Linked DNA regions of Methylobacterium mesophilicum SR1.6/6. The protein of the gene in region 2 interacts with the protein of the main gene of each other region in a pairwise test. Links are inferred from orthologs where the notes say so. Each region holds a gene or a part of one and is shown on either strand. Other genes may lie near its edges.

Region 1 (7,155 bases), 4.0 Mb from region 2 along the record:
TTCTCTAGGACGAGCACGTCGATTCCGGCCCGCGCGAAAAGCAGCCCGGCCATCATCCCGGCGGGACCGCCGCCGACGACGCAGAGGCGGGTCTTCACCGTGTCCATGGCCGTCCTCCCCGAACCGTGATCAGTTGCCCAAGGCATTCTCCAGGAGGCCGAGCGCGTCGGCCACGGCGGCCCGGCGGATGCCCGCGCGACCCAGATCGCCGTAGCGCCGCTCCAGATGGCGCGCGGCGCCATCCCGCAGCGCGAGACCGAAATGGACCAGCCCCACCGGCTTCCCGGCGCTGCCCCCGCCCGGGCCGGCGATGCCGGTGATCGCCACGGCCACGGAGGCCGGTGCCGCGGCGAGCGTTCCGATGGCCATCGCCCGCGCGACCGGCTCGCTGACGGCGCCGTGCTGGCGGATCACGTCCATCGGAACGCCGATCGCCTCGGCCTTCGCCGCATTGGAATAAGTGACGAAGCCGCGCTCCAGAACGGCGGAAGACCCGGGAACGGCGGTAAGCAGGCCAGCCACGAGGCCGCCGGTGCAGGACTCGGCCGTGGCGATGGTGCACCCGGCCGCCGCGTAGGCTGCCACCAGAGCCTCAGCCCGGGCGAGAAGCTCGGCGTCGTCGATCATCGCGAACGGGCTCCCCTCGGACGGTCACGCCCTATCTCGTGTTGTGACTCAAGGCCGAGCCGGGCTCAAGGACCGGCGGCCCCAACCCGGAGACACCCCATCCATGATCTTCCCCGCGACCACGGCCTTCTTTGCTGGGCTGCTCGCCCTCGTCTACCTGGGCCTGTCGGGATGGGTGATCGGGAGCCGGGTCTCCGACAACGTCCTGCTCGGCGACGGCGGCGACGACGCGGTGCTCAAGCGTATTCGCTCGCACGCCAATTTCTCGGAATACGTGCCGCTGGCGCTCATCCTGATCGGCCTGCTGGAAGCCGGCGGCGGCGGCCACGGGCTGGTGCAAGGGCTGCTGGTCGCGCTCCTCGTCGGCCGGATCCTGCACCCGATCGGGATGTTCGCGCCGCCGAACTCCCCGCGTCAGTTCGCCTGCCGGGGCGGCGGCATCCTGCTGACGCTGGCGACGCTCGGCGTCGCCGCGATCGCGCTGCTCCTTCGCACGGCCTGAGGCGGGTCACGGAACAGAGAGCCAGTCACGGTCTGCCGACAGCGCCCGCGCGACAATCGTTGCCCGCCAGGAAGGACGCGCGTGTTCCCCACGACCGCGTCTCGGGAGCCCGCGGCCGGGAACGGAAACGATCAGCCCTGCCGCATCGCCGTCTCGGCCTGGGCATCGAGGGCGGGGCCGTCCTCCTCGGGCAGCCGCACGGTCGCGGCGGCCTGGGCGGCGAGCCCCTCCGCCCGCCCGACGAAGCCGAGCTTCTCCGTGGTCGTCGCCTTGATGGAGACCGCCGACAGCGGCACGCCCGCGATGGCCGCGATGCGTGCCCGGATCTCCTCGCGGTGCTTTCCGATGCGCGGCGCCTCGGCCAGCACGGTGATGTCGAGGTGGTCGATGCGGCCGCCGCGGGCTCGGACGAGGTCGCAGGCATGGGCGAGGAACTGGTCCGAGGATGCGCCGCGCCAGCGCTCGTCTGAGGGCGGGAAATGCGTTCCGATATCGCCGTCCGCGATGGCGCCCAGCAGTGCGTCGGTCAGCGCGTGGAGCGCCACGTCCCCGTCGGAATGGGCGAGCACGCCGCGGTCGGCCGGGATCTTCACGCCGCCCAGCCAGACATGGTCGCCGGTGGTGAAGGCGTGCACGTCGAAGCCGGTGCCGAGGCGGGTGACGTAGGTGGTCATGGCGCGGGCTCCGGGCGCTGGCGTCTCAAGGGTTTCCGACGCGAAGGCGCGGTCGGCCTCGATCAGGTCGGCGGGCTGTGTAATCTTGCGGTTGGCGACATCGCCGGCAAAAACCACCACCGGTAAGCCGGCCCATTCGGCCAGCGCGCCGTCGTCGGTGAAGCCGTCGAGGCCCTGCGCGGCGGCGTCCCGGTGGGCGCCGAGCAGCGGGCCGAAGGCGAAGGCCTGGGGCGTCTGCACCGCGCGCAGGTGCTCCCGGGGTGGGGTCTCGTGCACCCGGCCGATGCCCGGAGCGATGTCGACCACGCGCTTGACCGTGTCGGTCACCGGCACGCCGGGCACGGCCGCGCCGTGATCCCGGCCCGCCCCGATCGCGCGGGCGATCAGCGCCGCGTCCACATAGGGGCGCGCCGCGTCGTGGACCAGCACGATCTCGGGCTCGGCGCCCGCCGCCAGAGCCTCCAGCCCGGCCCGCACGGAGAGCTGGCGCGTGGCGCCGCCCTCGACGGGCTCGGCGATCTTCGTCCGGACCGCGGGAGCGAGCTCGTCGAGGCAAGAGCGGAAGAACTCCGCCGCGTCGGCCGCGATCACCGGCTGAATCCGGTCGATCGCGTCCTGGGCGGCGAGGGCGGCCAGCGTCCGCGTCAGGACCGCCTGCCCGCCGACGCGGCGGTACTGCTTGGGCGTGCCGCCGCCGATGCGGATACCGCGGCCCGCCGCCACCACCACCGCGGCGACGCCGGTTCCCGCACTGGCAGGTCCGGTGGCTGGTGTGCCGGTGGCGGACATGGGCGAATGTCTCGTGGATTCCTGAAGCATGCAGGGCGGCGGCCGGCGCGCTAGTCGGCCGTGCCGCCGGAGCTCTGCCGCGGCGGGTGCCCGTCGTTTAAGCGGGGGAGGGTTCGAAATCAACGCGCGGCCCCGCTTGCCAGCGGACCGGCCTTGCCTCATTGTTGTGCAGAATGGCGACTGATCATTATTTGAGCGCGCTGCGCCGCGGAGCTGCGAATGCCGGAGCGGTGGAAGCCCGTCCGCTCTGCCTGCTCGCGCCCCTGTCGGGCGTCACCGACCTTCACATGCGTCGCATCGCCCGCCGCTCTGGGGCCGATGCGGTGATCTCCGAGATGGTAGCGGCGCGGGATCTCGCCCGCGGGTCCGGAGAGGCGGCCCTGCGCGCGGAGGGGACCGGCGTCGACCTCCACGTGGTTCAGCTCGTCGGCTGCGAGGCGAACCCGATGGCGGAGGCCGCCCGGATGGCGGAGGCCGGCGGTGCCCACGTGATCGACGTGAACATGGGCTGTCCGGCCAAGATCGTCACCGGCGTGGCCTCGGGCTCGGCGCTGATGCGCGACCTCGACCATGCGGAGCGCCTGCTCGCGGCGGTCCGCGGAGCGGTCTCGGTGCCGGTCACGGTCAAGATGCGCCTCGGCTGGGATGATGCGAGCCGGAACGCCGCGGATCTCGCCGTCCGCTCCGAGCGGCTGGGCCTGAACGCCGTGACGGTCCACGGGCGGACCCGGCAGCAATTCTACAAGGGGCGGGCCGACTGGACGGCGATCCGCGACGTGGTCGAGGCGGTGTCGATCCCGGTGATCGCCAACGGCGACGTGGTTGATCTCGCCAGCGCCCGCGCCTGCCTGGCGGCCTCGGGAGCCGCAGGGGTGATGATCGGGCGGGCCGCCACCGGTCGGCCCTGGCTGGTCGGCCGGATCGCGGCGGCCCTTGCCGGCCGGCCCGCCTCCGAGCCCGCCCGGGCGGAACAGGCTGCCCTCGCTGCCGAGCACTACACCGGCCTTCTGTCGCTCTACGGACGCGACATGGGGGTGCGGCATGCCCGCAAGCACCTCGCCGCCTATGCCGAGACCGGCGGCGCGCTGGATCCGGCCGAGCGCTCGGCGCTCCTGACGACCACCGATCCGGGAATCGCGCTCACGCTGCTGGCCCGGGCCTTCGCAGGTCCGGCGGACACGGTCCGGGAGGCCGCGTGACCGACGAGTCCCTCCCCCCGGAGAGCGGCGGCCGGCGCGACACCGCCGCGGAGGCCGTGCTCAACGCCCTGCCGCTCCCGGTCCTGACGATCGGCGGAGACGAGCGGATCCTCCACTGCAACCACGCGGCCGAGGCCTTCTTCGACTACTCCGCCCGGCTGATGCAGCGCCGCCGCCTGCGCGACATCATCCCGTTCGCCTCGCCGATCATCGCGCTGGTGGCCGAGGTGCGTCGCCGCCGCGCCAGCGTCAGCGAGTACCGGGTCGAGCTGACCCAGCCCCGGCTCGGGCTGGAGCGCAGCGTCGACGTCTTCGCGACGCCGCTCGGCGACGACGGCGACTCCGTGGTGATGATGCTCCAGGAGCGCACCATCGCCGACAAGATGAACCGACAGCTCACCCATCGGGGCGCCGCGCGCTCGATGGTGGCGCTCGGCGCCATGCTGGCCCACGAGATCAAGAATCCGCTGGCGGGCATCCGCGGCGCCGCGCAGCTCCTGGAGAGCACCGGCGCCGAGGAGGACCGGATGCTCACCCGGCTGATCTGCGACGAATCCGACCGGATCGTCCGCATCGTCGAGCGCATGGAACTCTTCGGCGACGAGCGTCCCTCCGACCGGGGCGCCGTCAATGTCCACGGGGTTCTCGATCAGGTGAAGCGCTCGGCGCAGTCGGGCTTCGCGCGGCATATCCGCTTCATCGAGACCTACGACCCGTCGCTGCCGCCGGTGCTCGGCAACCGCGACCAGCTGGTTCAGGTGATCCTCAACCTCGTGAAGAACGCCGCCGAGGCGATCGGGCCGGACGCCGTCGAGGGCGAGATCACCCTGTCGACCGCCTTCCGCACCGGCCTGCGGCTCCAAGTGCCGGGCTCGCGCGAGCGCGTCAGCCTGCCGATCGAGGTGGCGGTGCGCGACAACGGCCCGGGCATCTCGGCCGACCTGCTGCCCGACCTGTTCGACCCGTTCGTCACCACCAAGGCTCAAGGCTCCGGCCTGGGTCTTGCTTTGGTGGCCAAGATCGTCGGCGATCACGGCGGGATCGTCGAGTGCGATCCCGCCCCGCGCCGCACGGCGTTCCGCATCCTTCTGCCGATGTCGAGTGCCCGGGACGGGCGCGAATCGGCGGTCGATCCGTGATGTCGATCCCCGAATCCGGCCCCCCGTCGGAGGTCTGAGTAGAGAGTCATGCCGAACGGCCACATCATCGTCGCCGACGACGACGCCGCCATCCGCACCGTGCTCAACCAAGCGCTGTCACGGGCGGGCTACGAGGTGCGCTCGACGGGCAACTGCGCCACCCTCTGGCGCTGGGTCGCGCAGGGGGAGGGCGACCTCGTCATCACCGACGTGGTGATGCCCGACGAGAACGTGTTCGACCTGCTGCCGCGCATCAAGCGCGTGCGCCCCGAGCTGCCGATCATCGTGATGAGCGCGCAGAACACCTTCATGACGGCGATCCGAGCCTCGGAGCGGGGCGCCTACGAGTACCTGCCGAAGCCCTTCGACCTGAAGGAGCTGATCGCCATCGTGGGCCGGGCGCTCTCGCGCCCCCGCGGCGCGGCGCCGGCCGGGGCGCCCCCCGAGAACGAGGACATCCCGCTGGTCGGCCGCTCGCCGGCCATGCAGGAGATCTATCGGGCCCTCGCCCGGCTGATGCCCACCGACCTGACCGTGATGATCACCGGCGAGTCCGGCACCGGCAAGGAGCTGGTCGCCCGGGCGCTGCACGATTACGGCCGCCGCCGCACCGGCCCGTTCGTGCCGGTCAACATGGCGGCGATCCCGCGCGACCTGATCGAGTCCGAGCTGTTCGGCCACGAGAAGGGCGCGTTCACGGGGGCGCTCCAGCGCTCCGCCGGCCGGTTCGAGCAGGCCGAGGGCGGCACGCTGTTCCTCGACGAGATCGGCGACATGCCCATGGAGGCGCAGACCCGCCTGCTGCGCGTCCTGCAGCAGGGCGAGTACACCACGGTGGGCGGCCGGGTGCCGATCAAGACCAACGTCCGGATCATCGCGGCGACCAACAAGGACCTGCGGATCTCGATCCAGCAGGGCATCTTTCGCGAGGATCTGTTCTTCCGCCTCAACGTCGTTCCGCTGCGGCTGCCGGCCCTGCGGGAGCGGTCCGAGGACGTACCGGACCTCGTCCGCCACTTCTTCGTGCTGGTGGAGCGCGAGGGCCTCACCCGCAAGACGCTGGACGGCGACGCCATGGAGCGGCTCAAGCGCTACCGCTGGCCCGGCAACGTCCGCGAACTGGAAAACCTCGTCCGGCGGCTCGCCGCGCTCTACCCGCAGGAGACGATCACCGGCCCGGTGATCGAGGCCGAGCTCGACACCCTTCCGCTGGCCGCGCCCGCCAACCCGAACGCCAACGGCGGCGCCCGCAAGGCCGGGGCTGAGTCCGAGAGCCTCTCGAGCGCGGTGGAGCGCCACCTCTCGGATTATTTCTCGGGTTACCGGGACACGCTGCCGCCCCCCGGCCTCTATCACCGGATCCTGCGGGAGATCGAAGGCCCGCTGATCGGCGCGGCGCTGGCCGCCACCCGCGGCAATCAGATTCGCGCAGCGGAGCTCCTCGGGGTCAACCGCAACACCCTTCGCAAGAAGGTGCGCGACCTCGACCTGCAGGTCTTTCGGACGGCTCGGTAGGCGGCCGAGATCCGATACCGCTTCCGGCTGATAGCTTCGGCGCCGCCGTCTTTGCGAGCGCAGCGAAGCAACCCAGTGGCGCTCCGCCCTGGGTCACTTCGCTGCGCGCGTGATGACGGGAGGCGCGCGTCGACCGCAGCGTTCGAATGGTCACCGGTGAAGCAACGCGTCTGCAGACCGGCCTTCCGAACAGTCCCCCGAATTCTCAGGTTCCGCGGCGGCCCCACGGGAATTCCTCGGGCGTCGCGCGGCAGCCCGGTGGGCCCCTTCAAGGCCTCCGCTGCGCCCCGACCCCTCAGGATCAGGTCCAGGATGGGCATGAGGCTGCGGGCGCTCAGCGTCCAGGCAGTATCGGGTCGCCGCGCATCAACGCGTGCAGACGCTCGGTATCGAAGCCGTTCGGGATACTGGGAACAGCGGGCTTCGTGGCGGGCGTGGCCTTGGCCGGCGCCGGGAGCGAACCGGTGGCGGACGGCTCGGCCTGGGCGGCGCGGGCCACCGGTGCCGGCGCCAGATGGGCCAGCCGGTCGGCACTGACGAACACGACGACCGCCGTCGAGGCCAGGACGAGGACGCCGCCGAAGAGGGAACGCAGGATACGCACGCGACGACCCGGGACGCGACTTGAGACGGCAACAGAATAGGGGCGAGGCCGTTAACGAAGCCCCACCCCCAATCTTCGGGAGGCGATATTGACCAACGCCCAGGCC
Region 2 (8,213 bases):
GCTCGCCAAGGGTGCGCAGCCGACCGATCGCGTCCTGCGCTTCCTCGACCAGGCCGGCCTCGCCAAGCGCCCGACCCGCAACAATCCGCAGAAGGCGGAGCCTGGCGAGAAGGCCAAGGAGCGTGCCGCCAAGCGCGCCGAGAAGGCCGCCGCCCCCGCCGAGGACGCCGCCGCCTAAGGCGCAGCGAAGGTCGATTGCCATGGCGCGCCGCCCCGCAGGTCCTTCCCCCGCGACGGCGGCCGCCGCGGCCGCACGAGTCCGGCCATCGGAGCGATCGCGCCCGGCGCCGCGACCTCGCCCAGGGCACCGGCCCCGAAGCCGGCCGCTCAGCCCGTGCCGCCCGATCCGAACCTCGTCCTCCTGGGCGAGTTCGGGCGGGCGCACGGGTTGAACGGCGAGATCCGCCTCAAATCCTACACGGGCGATCCGCAGGCGATCGCCAGCTACGGAGCGCTGCTGACCGCGGACGGGCGCACGCTGACGCTCGCCGACGTGCGCCCCGCGCCGGGTTCCTCACCCGATATGCTGGTCGCCCGGGTGAAAGGCGTCTCCGGCCGCAACGCCGCGGAGGCGCTGAACCGCGTCGCCGTCTTCGTCCCCCGCGACCGCCTGGCCGCCCCAGAAGACGAGGACGAGGTCTACGCGGCGGACCTGATCGGCGCCACCGCGGTGGACGCGGCCGGAGCCGTTATCGGGACGATCGTGGCCGTGCCGAATTACGGCGGCGGCGACCTCCTCGAGCTGCGCCCGCCGGGCGGCGGCGCCACTGCCCTCCTGCCCTTTACCAAGGCGTTCGTGCCGACCCTCGACATGGCCGGGCGCCGCGTCACCGTGGCGGTGCCGGAGGATCTTTTCGCGCCGCCCGGCGAGAAGCCTGCCGACGATCCGGGCTGACCTACGGCGCCGCTCCCACCACGACGGTGTGCGCGATGATCAGGGGCTCGGCGCTCATCGCAAGCGGCCCGTCGAACGGGCGCTCGTGGAGCGCGATCAGGCCGAGGGTCGTCACCATCGCCAGCGAGAAAGTCGCCAGGACCGTCGCCTGGGCCGCGGCGTGCTCCGTGTGGACCAGACCCAGGGCCACGAGGGTCAGGGCCGCGAGCACCAGGAGCGTCAGCCACTTGGTCTCGTCGCTGGCGGTCCGGCACAGCGCCAGCCGCTCGCCGCGATCGGCCCGCAGGGCCATGGCGGCGTTCAGCAGCGCGGCATGGACCGGCGCCCCCGCCTCGGCGGTGATCTTCGGATCGGATACCGTTTCGAGGAGTCGCCGCAGCCCGGTCCCGGCCTGGGGCGCGTAGCCGCCCTCGCTCATGCGCGGCCATTCCTGCGTGATCACCACGTCGAGATAGGCGGCGAGCGCCTCCCGGATGTTGCGCATGTCGGAAACTGAGGCGAGGCTGAGGTCATAGACCGCCAGCGCGTTGGCACGCTCGGCCTGAAGCGTCCGGGCCGCCGACCGCTGACGCTCCCATGCATCGTTCGCCACGAATCCGGTCAGGAGCGCCAGCAGGGTGGCGATCGCCGTGAAGTAGGTGGGAACCATGCCCGCACCGAGCCGGACCATCAGGGGGCGCGTCGGGCGCAGGCGGGTCGCCAGCCACAGGAACGCGCTCAGGACTGCGAACGGCACGGCTAGGATGGCGAAGATGGCCCAGAGGGGCTGGTCGAGCCAGAAACCGAAGAGCATGCGCCGGCCTGCACCGAGAAGGACGAGCCGTGATGCTGCCGGGCGCGGGCTGAGAAACCGTGAAGATCGCGCCCGTGCCGGCGGCTCAGCGCGGCGTCGCGGCGTCGCGGCAGGGTCGGATCGCCGCCGGGCTCGGCCGCTGATCGGGCGCGGGGGCCGCGAACACCGCGAGGTAGGCACCGCCCTTCAGCGGGTGGAAGCCGGTCTCGCGATAGCCGGCGGCCGTGAGTTCGCAGCGCAGGAGCGCCGGCGGCGTCCCGTGCCGGGACGGGATGTCGTCCGCATCGACGATGCCGACCCGACCGCCAGGCCGCATCGACGCCGCGAGATTGTAAAGGAGACCGAAGGGCTGAGTGATCTCGTGGTACATGTGGACGAGGATCGCGGCGTCCACGCCGGAGGGCGGCAGGCGCGGATCGTGGGGCTCGCCCTGCACGACCGTGACGTTCCCGAGAGCCGCCACGCGCTTTTCGAGAGCCGCCAAGTACGCCGGGGTCACATCCTCGGCCAGCACCCGGCCACCGGGCCCGACCCGGGGGCTCAGCCGCACAACGTAGTAGCCGCTGCCGGCGCCGATATCCGCCACCGTCTCACCGGGCGCGATGGTCATGCCCTTGGCGACGGCCTCGAACTCGCCGGCCCTGTCGCGCTCGGCTTCCGAGGACCAGCGCGGAGCGACGATCTCGGCGACCGGCCGGTCGGGCTCGGGGAAGGCGCCGGCGGGCGCCCCGGGCGGCGCCAGCGGCCCGGCCGCAAGAACCGGTCCGGCGACGGCGGCGGTGAAGGCGACGATCAGGCAAGCCAGGGTGCGGGTCATGGCCGACAACCCGCCGCGGGTCCCATCGGTGCCGACGGCGTTGACCGTGCCGCACCCCGCGCGCGATCAAGCGCCATGACACACGCGGACGCGCCCTGGCGGGCCACGATCCTCACCCTTTACCCGGAGATGTTCCCGGGCCCGCTCGGCGTGTCGCTCTCGGGCGACGCGCTGACGCGAGGCGACTGGACCCTGGAGGCTCGCAACATCCGCGAGCACGGGCTCGGCCGTCACCGATCGGTTGACGACACGCCGGCCGGCGGCGGTGCCGGAATGGTGCTGCGCTGCGACGTGCTCGCCGCCGCCATCGACGCGGCGACCGGGGCCGACGACCAGCGCCCGCGGCTCCTGATGTCGCCCCGCGGCCGCCCCCTCACTCAGGCGCGGGTGCGCGACCTTGCCGGAGGCCCGGGCGCGCTGATCGTCTGCGGGCGCTTCGAGGGGGTCGACGAGCGGGTGATCGAAGGGCGCAGCCTGGAGGAAGTCTCCATCGGCGACTACGTGCTCTCGGGCGGCGAGATCGCCGCTCTGGTGGTGCTGGACGCCTGCGTTCGCCTGCTGCCCGGCGTGATGGGCAAAATGGAATCCGGCATCGAGGAGAGTTTCGAGGGCGGGCTCCTCGAATATCCGCATTATACCCGCCCCCGCGACTGGGAGAGTCGGGCGATCCCGGATGTCCTCTCCAGCGGCAATCACGCGGCCATCGCCCGCTGGCGGCGTGCGGAGGCCGAACGCATCACCGCCGAGCGTCGCCCGGACCTGCCCGGCGGAAGCCGCCGCGATCAGGCCGCCTCCAAGTCGATCACCGGGCCGTCCCGGTCGTAATCCAGGGGATCGAGGAGCAGCGGCTGGGGCACCGGCCGCCGCAGGCGGCTCGGGAGCGCGGCGTGGGCCGTTAAGGCCCCAATAACCACAAGCAGAGCGGACCAAACCGCCAATATCGCGACGCTGTGGATAGACATCGGCGTACCTCGAACACAACACGGCACGCCATTAAGGCTAACGCCCCAAGCTTAATCGACTGTTCCGCGCGTCCGAACGGGCTGTCCCGGCCGGGTGCAGGCGCCGAAGACTGCTGGCCGGACAGGCGCTTGCCAGACGACCGGTTTGGGCGCATGCGCGGGTCCGGGACGCGCCTCCCCGCCGAGGAGCGACCCTCTGCAAGGATGGAATCGTCATGACTAGCCGCCCCACGCAGCGCCCGCGCGTGCCCCATTTCTCCTCCGGCCCCTGTGCCAAGCGCCCGGGCTGGAGCCCGGCCGCCCTGGCCGATGCGGCGCTGGGCCGGTCGCACCGTTCGCCCCTCGGCAAGGCGAAGCTCGGCCGGGCAATCGATCTCACGCGCTCGGTGTTGCAGGTGCCGGCCGATTACCGGATCGGCATCGTGCCGGCCTCCGACACGGGCGCCGTCGAGATGGCGATGTGGACGATGCTCGGCCCGAGGCCGGTGGAAGTCGCCGCCTGGGAAGCGTTCGGCAAGGAGTGGGTCACGGACGCGCTCAAGCAGCTCAAGATCGCCCCGCGGATCCACCAGACGCCCTACGGCGTCCTGCCGGACTTCGCGGCCATCGACACGCGGCACAGCGACGTGGTCTTCACCTGGAACGGCACCGCGGCCGGCGTGAAGGTGCCGGACGGCGAGTGGATCGCAGCCGACCGCGAGGGGCTGACAATCTGCGACGCCACTTCAGCGGCCTTCGCGCAGCCGCTGCCCTGGGACAAGCTCGATGTCGTGACTTTCTCCTGGCAGAAGGTGATGGGCGGCGAGGCGGCGCACGGCATGCTGATCCTCTCGCCCCGGGCGGTGGAACGGCTTGAGAGCCACACACCAGCCTGGCCCCTGCCGAAGGTCTTTCGCCTGACCAAGGACGGCAAACTGATCGAGGGCATCTTCAAGGGCGACACGATCAACACGCCGTCGATGCTGGCCGTGGAGGATTACCTCGACACGCTGGACTGGGCCGAGCGGATCGGCGGGTTGAGGGCTCTCCACGCGCGGGCGGACGCGAATGCGCAGGTGATCTACGACTGGGTGGCGCGCACGCCCTGGATCGCGCCGCTCGCGGTCGACCCGGCGACCTACTCGAACACCGGCGTCTGCCTCGTGATCGCCGACCCGGACGTGCTGGCCCGGGGCGACGCGGCCGTGGCGGCCTTCGCCGCTCGTCTCGTCGAGCGCCTCGACCGGGAGGGCGTGGCCCTCGACATCGGCGCCTATCGCGACGCCCCGGCAGGCCTGCGGATCTGGTGCGGCGCCACGGTGGAGACGGCCGATCTCGAGGCGCTGACGCCCTGGCTCGACTGGGCCTTCGCGGAGGAGAAGGCGGCGCTGACGCGGGCCGCGTGAGCGAAGCGGCATCGTTCCGGCTGCAGATCGAGGCCGACCGGCTTCGCGAGCGTGGCGAAGCGATGTCGGCCTGACGACGGGGCCGCAACAAAAAACCCCGGCCCACAGGGAGCCAGGGTCTTCTCATGGGCGGGCGCGGCCCCGCAGGACCGCGCCTTCCCATCTCAGTAGTTGTAGGCGCGCTCGCCGTGATCGGCGATGTCGAGGCCCTCGCGCTCCTCCTCCTGCGTGACACGCAGGCCGATCGTCACGTCGACGAGCTTGTAGAGGATCGCCGAGCCGATGCCCGACCACAGGAGCGTCAGGCCGACCGCCTCGGCCTGGATGATGAGCTGGCTCATCATGTCGTAGGCGCCGACCGCGAGCTCGCCCGGCTTCGAGGTGTAGTCGGGGATGCCGACGCCGCCGAGGTTCGGGTCAACCAGGATGCCGGTCGCCAGCGCACCCAGGATGCCGCCGACGCAGTGGACGCCGAAGACGTCGAGCGAGTCGTCGTAGCCGAGCGCGTTCTTCACCGTCGAGCACATCACGAAGCAGACCACGCCGGCGACGAGGCCGAGCACGATCGAGCCCATCGGGCCAGCGAAGCCCGAGGCCGGGGTGACGGCCACGAGGCCGGCGACCGCACCCGACAGCATGCCGAGCAGCGACGGCTTGCCCTTGAGCGCCCACTCGGCGAACAGCCACGCCACCGCGGCGCCGCAGGTCGCCACGAAGGTATTGAGCATGGCGAGCGCGGCCGTGCCGTTGGACTCGAGGTTCGAGCCGGCGTTGAAGCCGAACCAGCCGACCCACAGCAGCGAGGCGCCGATCATCGTCATGGTCAGGGAGTGGGGGGCAAGGAGGTCGCGGCCGTAGCCGATGCGCTTGCCCATGATCAGGCAGCCGACGAAGCCGGCGATTCCGGCGTTGATGTGCACCACGGTGCCGCCGGCGAAGTCGAGGGCGCCCTTCTGGAAAAGGAAGCCGGCATCCTTGTTGACCGCGTCCAGCGCCGCCTGGGCGGTGGCTTTCGAGGCGTCGTCGGTGGCGGCGGCGAGCGCCTTGGCGGCGTTGCCGACCGCGTCCGGGCCGGCCCAGTACCAGACCATGTGGGCCATCGGGAAGTAGATAACTGTGACCCAGAGAATCGTGAACACCACCAGGGCCGAGAACTTCATCCGCTCCGCGAAGGCGCCGACGATCAGCGCCGGGGTGATCATCGCGAACGTCATCTGGAAGCACAGATACGCGTATTCGGGGATCACGACGCCGTTGGAGAAGGTCGCCACGGTGGAGTTGGCGTCGATGCCCTTCAGGAAGGCCTTCGAGAAGCCGCCTACGAAGTCGTTGAGGCCGGCGCCGTTGGTGAAGGCGAGGCTATAGCCGTAGAACACCCAGAGCAGGCCGACGATCGACACGATCGCGAAGACCTGGGTGAGGACCGAGAGCATGTTCTTGGTGCGCACGAGGCCGCCGTAGAACAGCGCGAGACCCGGCACCGACATCATCAGCACGAGGGCCGAGGAGATCATCATCCAGGCCGTGTCACCCTTGTTGGGGATCGGGGATGGGGGCGGTGAAGCGGCTTCCGGTGTCGGCGTCTGCGCGAGGGACGGCTCGATCAGGAGGGCGGCGAGAGCCGCGCCTCCCAAGCCGAGCATGAGGGCATGACGAAGTTTCATGGGCACGTGGCTCCCGGTCTTGAATCCGTGTTGGTTCAGGAAGTCTGCGGTCGGCGGCCGCGGATCAGAGGGCGTCCGCGTCGGTCTCGCCGGTCCGGATGCGCACCGCCTTCTCCAGCGGCATGACGAAGATCTTACCGTCGCCGATCTGGCCGGTGCGGGCGGCCCCCGCGATGGCATCGATCACGCTCGAGGTCAGGTCGGAGGCGACGGCCACCTCGATCTTCAGCTTGGGCAGGAAGCTCACCGCGTATTCCGCGCCGCGATAGATCTCGGTGTGGCCCTTCTGGCGCCCGTAGCCCTTCACCTCCGTCACCGTCAGGCCGTGGACGCCGATGCCGGTGAGCGCGTCGCGCACCTCCTCGAGCTTGAACGGCTTGATGATGGCCATCACGATTTTCATGGGCGACGCCCCCTTCGAAATCCCTGGGAACCGTTGCCGTCACCCGATCTGCTGGACGACCCGGCGCGGGTCGCCTGCAGGCTCGGGATGGCCTGCGGTCGGACGCCGCTATTCAAGGACTGTGCCAAGTAAGCTTGGCGGGGAACTTTTGCGTCGGGATGACTTTTGCCCACGGATTAGACCGTAGCGGCTGCCATCAAGGCAGCAGTTCGCGCTGAAACGCCCAGAAGATGGGCAAAGAGCTAAAAACTAAGCAGTCGGCGGTGTTGCCCTCTCGCAACACACGTTTGGCAAGCGCAGTTAATCCTTAGTCGGGCGGATCAGACCCTCCTGCGCGACCGACGCCACGAGGTTGCCGGCGCGGTCGAAGATCTGGCCCCGGGCGAAGCCGCGGGCCCCGCTCGCGACCGGGCTGTCCTGTGCGTAGAGGAGCCAATCGTCGGTCTTGACCGGGCGATGGAACCAGAGGGCATGATCCAGGCTCGCAGCCTGAATGGTGGGATCGAACACCGAACGCCGGTGCGGGATCAACGATACGTCGAGCAGGGTCATGTCGGAGGCATAGGCCAGCACGGCCCGATGCAGTGCGGGATCGTCCGGCAGCGTCGAGGCCGCCCGCAGCCAGACATTGAAGATCGGCTCGGGCGGTCGGCCGCCCTTGTCCGCCGCGATGTAGCGGTTGAGGTCGACCGGCCGCAGCGCGATCGGGCGGTCGCGGCCGAAATAGGCGGCGATCGCCTCAGGCATGCCGGTGCCGCCGGCCTGAGCCAGGGCCTTGCCGTCGAGGAGCCCCTCCGGTCCCGCCACCGTCGGCATCGCCGGTTGGTGCGTGAGGCCTACTTCGGACACTTGATAAGAGATCGTCGTGGCGAAGATTGCGCGACCGTGCTGGATCGCCTTGACCCGGCGCGTGGTGAAGCTTCGGCCATCCCGGATGCGCTCGACCTCGTAGACGATCGGCGTCCGCGGATCGCCCGGGAGCATGAAATAGGCGTGCAGGGAGTGGGCCGGGCGGTCGTCCGGCACGGTCCGGGTCGCGGCGACCAGCGCCTGAGCCACGACCTGCCCGCCGAAGACGCGCCGCCAGCCGGTCTTCGGATTCTGGCCGCGGAACAGGTCGACCTCGAGGCGCTCAAGGTCGAGAATGGCGATCAGTTCGGCGACGGCATCCGTCATCGCGTCGGTGTTGGCGTCGGTCATGACCCGCGGGGTTTCCGTTCGTTGCCCGCGTGCGACATAGGCGTTTCCGACGAACCAATCCACGCGTTCCGCACGCGCGAGTCCAGGAGATCCG
Region 3 (7,548 bases), 5.5 Mb from region 2 along the record:
CGGGACCGACCGGACCGGCTACGCGGCTGGCGGCGGCATCGAGTACGCCTTCACCGAGAAGCTCTCCGCAAAGATCGAAGCGCTGTACCTCCACCTCGACCGCGGATTCGCTGGAACCACATACTACAACACCAGCACTCCCGCGTATTACGGTGCCGGCAAACAAGACTCGGGATTCGCTCTGGTTCGAGCGGGTGTGAATTACCGATTCTAGACAATATTGAGTTCTGCAGATCTTGACGGCTCAGCTCCGCTGGGGCGCTATGCAGGTCGTTCGGCTCCGGGACTCGATCCGCCGGCGGACGCTGTCCGCCACCGGTCGGAGTCGCGGATGCCGGACCCCGCACGGGACCACCGCGCGGTGCCAGGAGGCATTCCCGACAGGATCGGCCGTGAACGCTCCCAGCCTGACCATCGTCGCGACGCTGATAGCCGCGCTCTTCGCCTGCGGGGCGCCCGCGCGGGCGCAGGACATTGTCCCGCCCGGGCCGTCCGGGCGCGGGGCGCTCCTGATCTACGGCAATTTCTGCGGACCGGGGAGTCGCGGTCCCGATTACCCGCCGATCGACGCGCTGGACCTCGCCTGCGCGCACCATGATGCCTGCTCGACCGAACCGTCCTCGGGAATCCTGACGAGTTGCGCCTGCCACCGGCGTCTCCAAGTCGAGGCCGGTGCCGTCGCCCGCGACCCGCGCACGCCCGCTCAGATCCGGCAGACGGCGCAGTTCATCTCGGATTTCGCCACGGCGCTGCCCTGTCAGTAGGGCAGGCCGCGGGGCTATCAGGCGGCGTCGGCCGGGCTCGCCGCCGCCTTCGGGCCGCCCTTGGCCACGCCGACCAGGGCCGGACGCAGGACGCGCTCGCCGATGACGTAGCCGGCCTGGACGACCTGCACGACGGTGCCGGCGGGAACCTCCGGGTTCGGCACCTCGAACATCGCCTGGTGGCGGTTCGGATCGAACTTCTGGCCCTCGGGCTCGACGATCTTCACACCGTGGCGCTCCAGGGTCTTGGCGAGGTCGCGCTCGGTGAGCTCGATCCCGTCGATCAGGCCCTTCAGCGCGCCGTCGGCCGTCGCCTTCGCGTCGGCCGGGACGCTGTCGAGGGCGCGGCGGATGTTGTCGGCGACGTTCAGCACGTCCCGCGCGAAGTTGGTGACCGCGTAGGCGCGGGCATCCGCCACTTCGCGCTCGGTCCGGCGGCGCAGGTTCTCCATCTCGGCGAGCGTGCGCAGCATCCGGTCCTTCAACTCGTCGCGCTCGGCCGTCAGCAGGGCGAGGGCCTCGGCTACGGGATCGACGGTGGCCTCGGCGCCATGGCCGTTCGGCGCGGCGTCTTGCGCGGCGCCGGCGCCGGCTTCCACCGTGGTCTGGCGCTGGTCATCCTGGGGCATGTCGTTGCTCGTCATCGCGATTCAGTCGTGAGGGCAGGGTGGTTCGGGGGCCGACGGGACCGGCGCAGATATCTGGCCGCGGGCCTGCGAAATCAACCCGGCCGTCAGGCTTCGCGCGGCGGCGGCGCCGCCACGAGGGCTTCCAGTCCCTCGGCCTTGAGGGCGGCGACGTCGCCGGCGAAGACCTCCATGACGGCGCTGCGGATGGCCGCCTGCCGGTCGGGCTGGGTGACGCGGGTGCCGGTCAGATCGGTGACGTAGAAGACGTCAACGGCCCGTTCGCCGAAGGTCGCGACGTGGGCCGAGGTGATGTTGAGCGAGAGACGGCCGAAGGCGGAGGTCAGCTCGTAGAGCAGGCCGGGGCGGTCCAGGCCCGTGACCTCCACGACGGTCTCCCGGCTCGACAGGGCGTTGTCGATCGTCACGTCCGGAGGCACCGGGAAAGTCTTGGCCCGCGTGCTGGTCTGCGGATGCTTGTCGGCGACGAGGTCGGCGATTCGGATCTCGCCCTTGAGGGCCCGCTCGATCGCTGCCGTGACCCGCTTGGTCCGTCGCAGCTCGTCCTCGTCCCGCTCGAACGCGCGGGAGATGAAGATCGTGTCGAGGGCGAACCCATCGTTGGTTGTGAAGATCTGCGCGTCGACGATGTTGCTGCCCGCGGCCGCACAGGCCCCGGTGATGATGGCGAGCAGGCGCGGGTGATCCGGCGAGTAGATCGTGATCTCGGTGACGCCGCGCACCGGGTCGAGGGCCACGTCGGTGGCGCTGGTCCGGCCGTCGCGCAGCGCGTCGCGCAGGAAGATGGCGTTCTTGATCTGGCGCGTGCCGTCGACCTTGAGCCAGTACGCCTGCCCGTGCCGGGCCGCGTAGGCGTCGAACTCGTCGGAGGCCCAGGCCGGAAGCTGCTCGCGCAGGCTCATCTGGACGAGGCGCACCCTGTCGGTGCGGGCGATCTCGGAATGGCCCCCCGACAGGTAGACCTCGGTCTCGTCGTAAAGGGTGCGGACCAGGGTGCCCTTCCAGGCCGTCCAGACCCCGGGGCCCACCGCCGTGATGTCGGCCACCGTCAGGATGGTCAGGAGCTTCAGCCGCTCCAGGCTCTGCACGCTGGCGGCGAAGCGCTCGATCGTCTTCGCGTCCGATAGGTCGCGGCTCTGCGCGGTCATCGACATGAGCAGGTGGTGCTCCACCAGCCAGCGCACCGTCTCGGTCTCGGCCTGGTTGAGGCCGAAGCGCGGGCAGAGCTTCTCGGCGATGGCGGCACCGGCGATCGAGTGATCCTCCGGGCGGCCCTTGGCGATGTCGTGCAGCAGGATCGCCACGTAGAGCGCCGTGCGGTTGTGGATCGAATGCACGAGGCGCGAGACCAGCGGATAGGTCTCCTGGTTGCGGCCCGATTCGATGTCGGCCAGCACGCCGACCGTGCGCAGCAGGTGCTCGTCCACCGTGAAGTGGTGGTACATGTTGAACTGCATCATCGCGACGATGCGGCCGAAATCCGGGATGAAACGGCCGAGCACCCCCGCCTCGTTCATCTCTCTCAGCGCCTCCTCGGGGGCGTTCCGGGAAGTCAGGATGTCGAGGAACAGGCGGTTCGCCTCCGGGTCCCCGCGCAGCGACGGGTTGACGAGCCGCAGGGAGCGGCTGGCGAGGCGCTTGGCGTCCGGGTGGATCGCGAGGTTGTGCCGGTCCGCGAGCCAGAACAGCCGGATCAGGTTGACGGGGTCGCGCTCGAAGGCGTCCTCCGCGCGCAGGTTCACGCGGCCGTGGTCGATCCAGAAGTCCTCCGCCTCCATGGCGGTGGCGCGGAAGCGGTCGCGGAAACGCCCGATCCAGCGGTCCAGCACCGGCGTGCGCTTGGCGTGGCGCGCCTCCAGCTCCGCGCAGACGATGGCGGTCAGGTCGCCGACATCCTTGGCGATGCGGAAATAGGCCTTCATGAAGCGCTCGACGCCGGAAAGGCCGCCCCGCGCCTCGTATCCGAAGCGCTCGGCGATCCGCGGCTGCAGGCCGAAGGACAGGCGCTCCTCCGCGCGCTTCGTGGCGAAGTGCATGTGGCAGCGCACCCGCCACAGAAACTCGTCGCAGCGCTCGAACAGCGCGTATTCCTCGGGCGTGAACAGGCCGGCGCTGACGAGTTCGATCTGGTCGCGCACCCGGTAGGTGTACTTGGCGATCCAGAACAGCGTGTTCAGGTCACGCAGACCGCCCTTGCCGTCCTTGACGTTGGGTTCGACGAGGTAGCGCGAGGAACCGGCCTTCGAGACGCGCATGTCGCGCTCGCGCAGCTTGGCGTCCACGAACTCGGAGGCCGAGCCGACCACCAGCTCCGCGTCGAAGCGCGTCACCAGCTCCTCGTAGAGGGTGCGCGTGCCGAACAGGAACCGCGCCTCCAGGAGGGCGGTGCGGATCGTCATGTCGGCCCGCGCCTCGCGCAGGCACTCCTCCACCGAGCGGGTTGCGTGGCCGACCTTCAGCTTCAGGTCCCAGAGGACGTAGAGCATGCCCTCGACCACGCTCTCCGACCACGCGGTCTGCTTGTAGGGGAGCAGGAACAGCAGATCGATGTCCGAGCCCGGCGCCATCGTGCCCCGGCCGTAGCCGCCGGTGGCGACCACGGCGAGCTGCTCGCCGGTGGTGGGGTTGTCGTTGGGGTAGAGCCGCCAGACCACGGCGTCGTGGATCGCCCGGACCACGGCGTCGGTCAGCGCCGAGAGCGTCTGGGCGCAGCGCAGCCCGTTGCGGTCCTCGAGGAGCTGCGCCTCAGCGGCGCGGTGACCCTCCTCGATCACCCGGCGCAGCTGCGGCACCAGCGCGGCCCGGAGCTTGGTGGGCTCGCGGGCCTCCCGGTCGAGGTTCTCCAGGACCGTGTCGAGGGCGGCGACGGGATCGAACATGGCTCCCGTTAGCATGATATGCCTACGCCGCCAGCCACGGGAGGATGCACCCGACGCCGCGGGCTGCGCGGGCTGCCGACCACTACTCCGCAGCCGGGAGGTCGAGGGCCAGCAACCGCGCGGTCCGGTTGCGGCCGGCCGCCCGCGGCTCGGCCTCGCTCATTTGCCGCCGCGCATCCGCGATGGCGGCGTGGACGCCGTCGACCGCCAGGATCAGCGCGCTCACCGTGCGGGCGTCGATGCTGCGCTCCCGGGCGTAGCAGACCACGTCGGCCACCAGCCCGTCGGTCTCGACCGCGATGGTGTCGAGCTCGGCGCTGCTCGTCGCCGCGCGCACCTCGCGCATGATGTCGAGGAGGCGGTCGAGAACGAAGTCCACACGCTCCCGACGCTTGCGGGCCAGCCGCTGTCCGAGCCAGGCGAAGCCGGAGCCGATCGTGCCGCCGAAGAAGGCGAACAGGTAGATGTAATCCTCGTAGCGGTCGAGGAAGGTCTGCTGCTCGCGCTCGAAATAGTCGACTGCGCCGGGGTGGTTCGGCAGGCGCGCGGAGGTTGCTGCCACCGTGGTGTCGAAGTCCGGCGCCTTCATCAGCTTTGCGACGGGGGCCGCCGAGGCGAGCCGCGAGCGCCACTCGAACAGGTGCTGCGTCGCCGAGGCGACCGCGACTCGGCTCACCGTGCCGCGGGCCATCAGGCGGTACGAGGCGCCAACGGTCTTGACCTCCTCGTCGGGGCGTTTCGGGCGGCCCCCGAACGTCCCGGCCGGGATGGTCACCGCTTGGAGCTCTGGGAAGCGCTGCAGGATCGCGTCCCCGTCCGGGATCGAGACGAAGCCGATCTTGCGGTCCGGCGCGCCGAGCTCGACGGCCCGCACCATGGCGGCGGCCGCCTTCGAGGCGGGGCTCGCGATCACCGCGACCGCGTCGACGCGCTTGTCGGTGAGCGCGGCCGTGACCTCGCCGACCTTGAGGGGCACCACGACGACGTGGCCCGCGGCGGCCTCGGGCTCACTGGCCCCCTGACCGTCCTCCGCAGCATCCGCGCTGGGCGTGTCCGGCACAAGGTCGTAGAAGGAGAGAAGGTTTGTCAGGAAGGACAGGTCGGCGCTGTGCCGCACCACGATGCCGAGGCGTTTGCGCGCCAGTGCGGGGACATCGTCGATGTCGGCCGCCTCGGGCGCCGCGATGACCAGGGCCTCGTCGTGCAGGATCGCCAGCGTCAGGCCGTTCTCGGGCAAGAATACGTCCGGCCGCACCACGGCGAGGTCAGCCTTGTTCCGCTGGAGCGCCATGGCGCTGTCGCGGACGTCGCCGTAGCGCACCACCTTGAGGCGCACATCTTCGCGAGCCCGGTCGAGGGCGTTGGCGTAGGCCTCGATCAGCGCCGCCTCGGGCCCGTCCTGCGGCCCGACCGCCACCGTCAGGGTATTCGGGCGCGAGAGATAGACGATCCCGGCCGCGACCGCGGCCAGCCCCAGGGCCACCAGGACCAGGAGCCACTCGCGCCGCATCAGGGATGCCGCCGCGGCATGCAGGCGCCTCCGCCATCGGTTCTGCGGGGGACCGGACGAAGAACGGTGGTTCGGGCCATGGCCGAGCCTGTCGCGTTGCGCGCGTTCCATACCCGAGTCATGGAACGCAAACCTGTCGAGATCGTGAAGAACCGGTGAAACCGCCAAACGTTGCAGGATCCGCGCCAGAGCGCCGTGAGCGGGAGATCAAACCTCCGGGGCCGGTGAGCCCGGCCTGGCTCGAGCGGGCAGCACTTCATTACCTGGAGCGCTACAGCGCCTCGACCGAGATGCTGCGCCGGACCCTCGCGCGACGCGTCCAGAAGCGCGCCCGCGCCCGAGGCGAGGACCCCGCGGCCTTCGCGGACCTCGTCACCGCGACCGTGGCGCGGGCGGTCTCGGCGGGTCTCGTGGACGACACGCGCTTCGCCGACATGCGCCTCGCCACCCTGCGACGCCGCGGCACGTCGAGCCGCGGCGTCTCGGCCAAGCTCGCCGCCAAGGGCGTTTCACGCGACGTAGTCGAGGCCGCCATGCAGGCGGAACGCGACGCCCTGGCCGACGGGGAGGCGCAGGGGATTGAGGATCAGGCGGCCCGGGCCTACGCCAAACGGCGGCGGCTCGGCCCGCACCGCCGTCCGGATCAGCGGGCCGCCTATCGAGACCGGGATCTGGCTGCCCTGGCGCGCGCCGGCTTCGCGTACGATCTCGCCCGACGGGTGGTCGACGACGAGGGCGATGCTCCGGCGTGACGGGTGCGGCATCGCGGCTCGGGGTGAATGAGCGGCCGCGCTTGCACCTTCGGCCGGGTTGTTCATTGTCTGTTCGATGGACGAAGCTCTCGCCAAGAAGTTGCGCATCCTGGCGGATGCCGCGAAGTACGATGCCTCCTGCGCCTCCTCGGCCGCGCCGAAGCGGGCTGCGGGCAAGGACGGGCTCGGCTCCACGACCGGAGCCGGGATCTGCCACGCCTACACGCCGGACGGGCGCTGCGTCTCGCTGCTCAAGATCCTATTGACCAATTGGTGCCTGTTCGACTGCGCCTACTGCATCAATCGGCGCTCCTCGAACGTCAGGCGGGCGAAGTTCTCGGTCGAGGAAGTCGTCAACCTCACCCTGAATTTCTACCGGCGGAACTACATCGAGGGATTGTTTCTCTCCTCGGGCATCATCAAGTCGCCCGACCACACGATGGAGCTGCTGACGCGGGTGGCGAAATCGCTCCGGCGCGACCATGGCTTCGCCGGCTACATCCACCTAAAGTCGATCCCCGAGGCGAGTCCCTGGCTGATCGAGGAGGCCGGCCTCTACGCCGATCGCCTGTCGATCAACGTCGAGCTGCCGACCGACGCCAGCCTTGAGCGCCTCGCCCCCGAGAAGGACGGTGCCGCGATCCAGGGCGCCATGGCACAGATCGGCGAGCGCATCGTACAGGCCAAGGCCGAGAAGCGCCGCTTCTCCCCCGCCGGCCACTCGACGCAGGTGATCGTGGGCGCGGATTCCACCACCGACGAGGCGCTGATCCGCAAGAGCGCGCTGCTCTACGGCAGCGTCGGTCTGAAGCGGGTCTATTATTCCGCCTTCAGCCCGATCCCGGACGGCTCCGCGATCCTGCCGCCGAAGCCGCCGCCGCTCCAGCGGGAGCACCGGCTGTACCAAGCCGACTGGCTTCTGCGGTATTACGAATTCACGCCCGACGAGGTCGCGGACGCCTCCGAGGGCGGCATGCTCGCCCTCGACATCGACCC

The links. The genes of interacting proteins can lie anywhere in the genome.
Region 1: the proteins of MMSR116_RS03975 (region 2) and MMSR116_RS23030 interact in binary tests that used the Escherichia coli proteins (3 or more experiments, as listed by UniProt). The link is inferred for Methylobacterium mesophilicum SR1.6/6 from one-to-one orthologs.
Region 3: the proteins of MMSR116_RS03975 (region 2) and MMSR116_RS30200 interact in binary tests that used the Escherichia coli proteins (3 or more experiments, as listed by UniProt). The link is inferred for Methylobacterium mesophilicum SR1.6/6 from one-to-one orthologs.

What each region holds. Positions count from the first base shown.
Region 1 is NZ_CP043538.1:4,845,711-4,852,865, forward strand. What follows is about bases 2,860-5,858. They hold MMSR116_RS23030 (two-component system sensor histidine kinase NtrB), read left to right. Parts: upstream 2,860-3,787; coding sequence 3,788-4,930; downstream 4,931-5,858. Other genes in these bases: dusB (tRNA dihydrouridine synthase DusB), read left to right, coding at 2,860-3,791; ntrC (nitrogen regulation protein NR(I)), read left to right, coding at 4,979-5,858. In the rest of the region: MMSR116_RS23005 (FAD-dependent oxidoreductase), read right to left, coding at 1-107; MMSR116_RS23010 (CinA family protein), read right to left, coding at 130-627; MMSR116_RS23015 (MAPEG family protein), read left to right, coding at 731-1,129; MMSR116_RS23020 (bifunctional 2-C-methyl-D-erythritol 4-phosphate cytidylyltransferase/2-C-methyl-D-erythritol 2,4-cyclodiphosphate synthase), read right to left, coding at 1,261-2,592; more of dusB, read left to right, coding at 2,766-2,859; more of ntrC, read left to right, coding at 5,859-6,445; MMSR116_RS23040 (hypothetical protein), read right to left, coding at 6,780-7,049; MMSR116_RS31455 (ribosome modulation factor), read left to right, coding at 7,138-7,155.
Region 2 is NZ_CP043538.1:853,229-861,441, forward strand. What follows is about bases 5,251-8,213. They hold MMSR116_RS03975 (P-II family nitrogen regulator), read right to left. Parts: upstream 6,920-8,213; coding sequence 6,581-6,919; downstream 5,251-6,580. Other genes in these bases: MMSR116_RS03970 (ammonium transporter), read right to left, coding at 5,251-6,516; tesB (acyl-CoA thioesterase II), read right to left, coding at 7,220-8,119. Outside these bases: rpsP (30S ribosomal protein S16), read left to right, coding at 1-178; ribosome maturation factor RimM, read left to right, coding at 266-895; MMSR116_RS03950 (DUF4239 domain-containing protein), read right to left, coding at 897-1,688; MMSR116_RS03955 (class I SAM-dependent methyltransferase), read right to left, coding at 1,774-2,505; tRNA (guanosine(37)-N1)-methyltransferase TrmD, read left to right, coding at 2,581-3,330; MMSR116_RS03965 (phosphoserine transaminase), read left to right, coding at 3,683-4,852; more of MMSR116_RS03970, read right to left, coding at 5,017-5,250. UniProt on the Escherichia coli protein: Involved in the regulation of nitrogen metabolism. Regulates the activity of its targets by protein-protein interaction in response to the nitrogen status of the cell.
Region 3 is NZ_CP043538.1:6,329,077-6,336,624, forward strand. Bases 1,298-4,689 are described here. They hold MMSR116_RS30200 ([protein-PII] uridylyltransferase), read right to left. Parts: upstream 4,291-4,689; coding sequence 1,498-4,290; downstream 1,298-1,497. Other genes in these bases: grpE (nucleotide exchange factor GrpE), read right to left, coding at 1,298-1,393; MMSR116_RS30205 (TAXI family TRAP transporter solute-binding subunit), read right to left, coding at 4,373-4,689. Also shown: MMSR116_RS30185 (outer membrane protein), read left to right, coding at 1-214; MMSR116_RS30190 (hypothetical protein), read left to right, coding at 393-764; more of grpE, read right to left, coding at 782-1,297; more of MMSR116_RS30205, read right to left, coding at 4,690-5,800; MMSR116_RS30210 (regulatory protein RecX), read left to right, coding at 6,025-6,552; MMSR116_RS30215 (putative DNA modification/repair radical SAM protein), read left to right, coding at 6,629-7,548.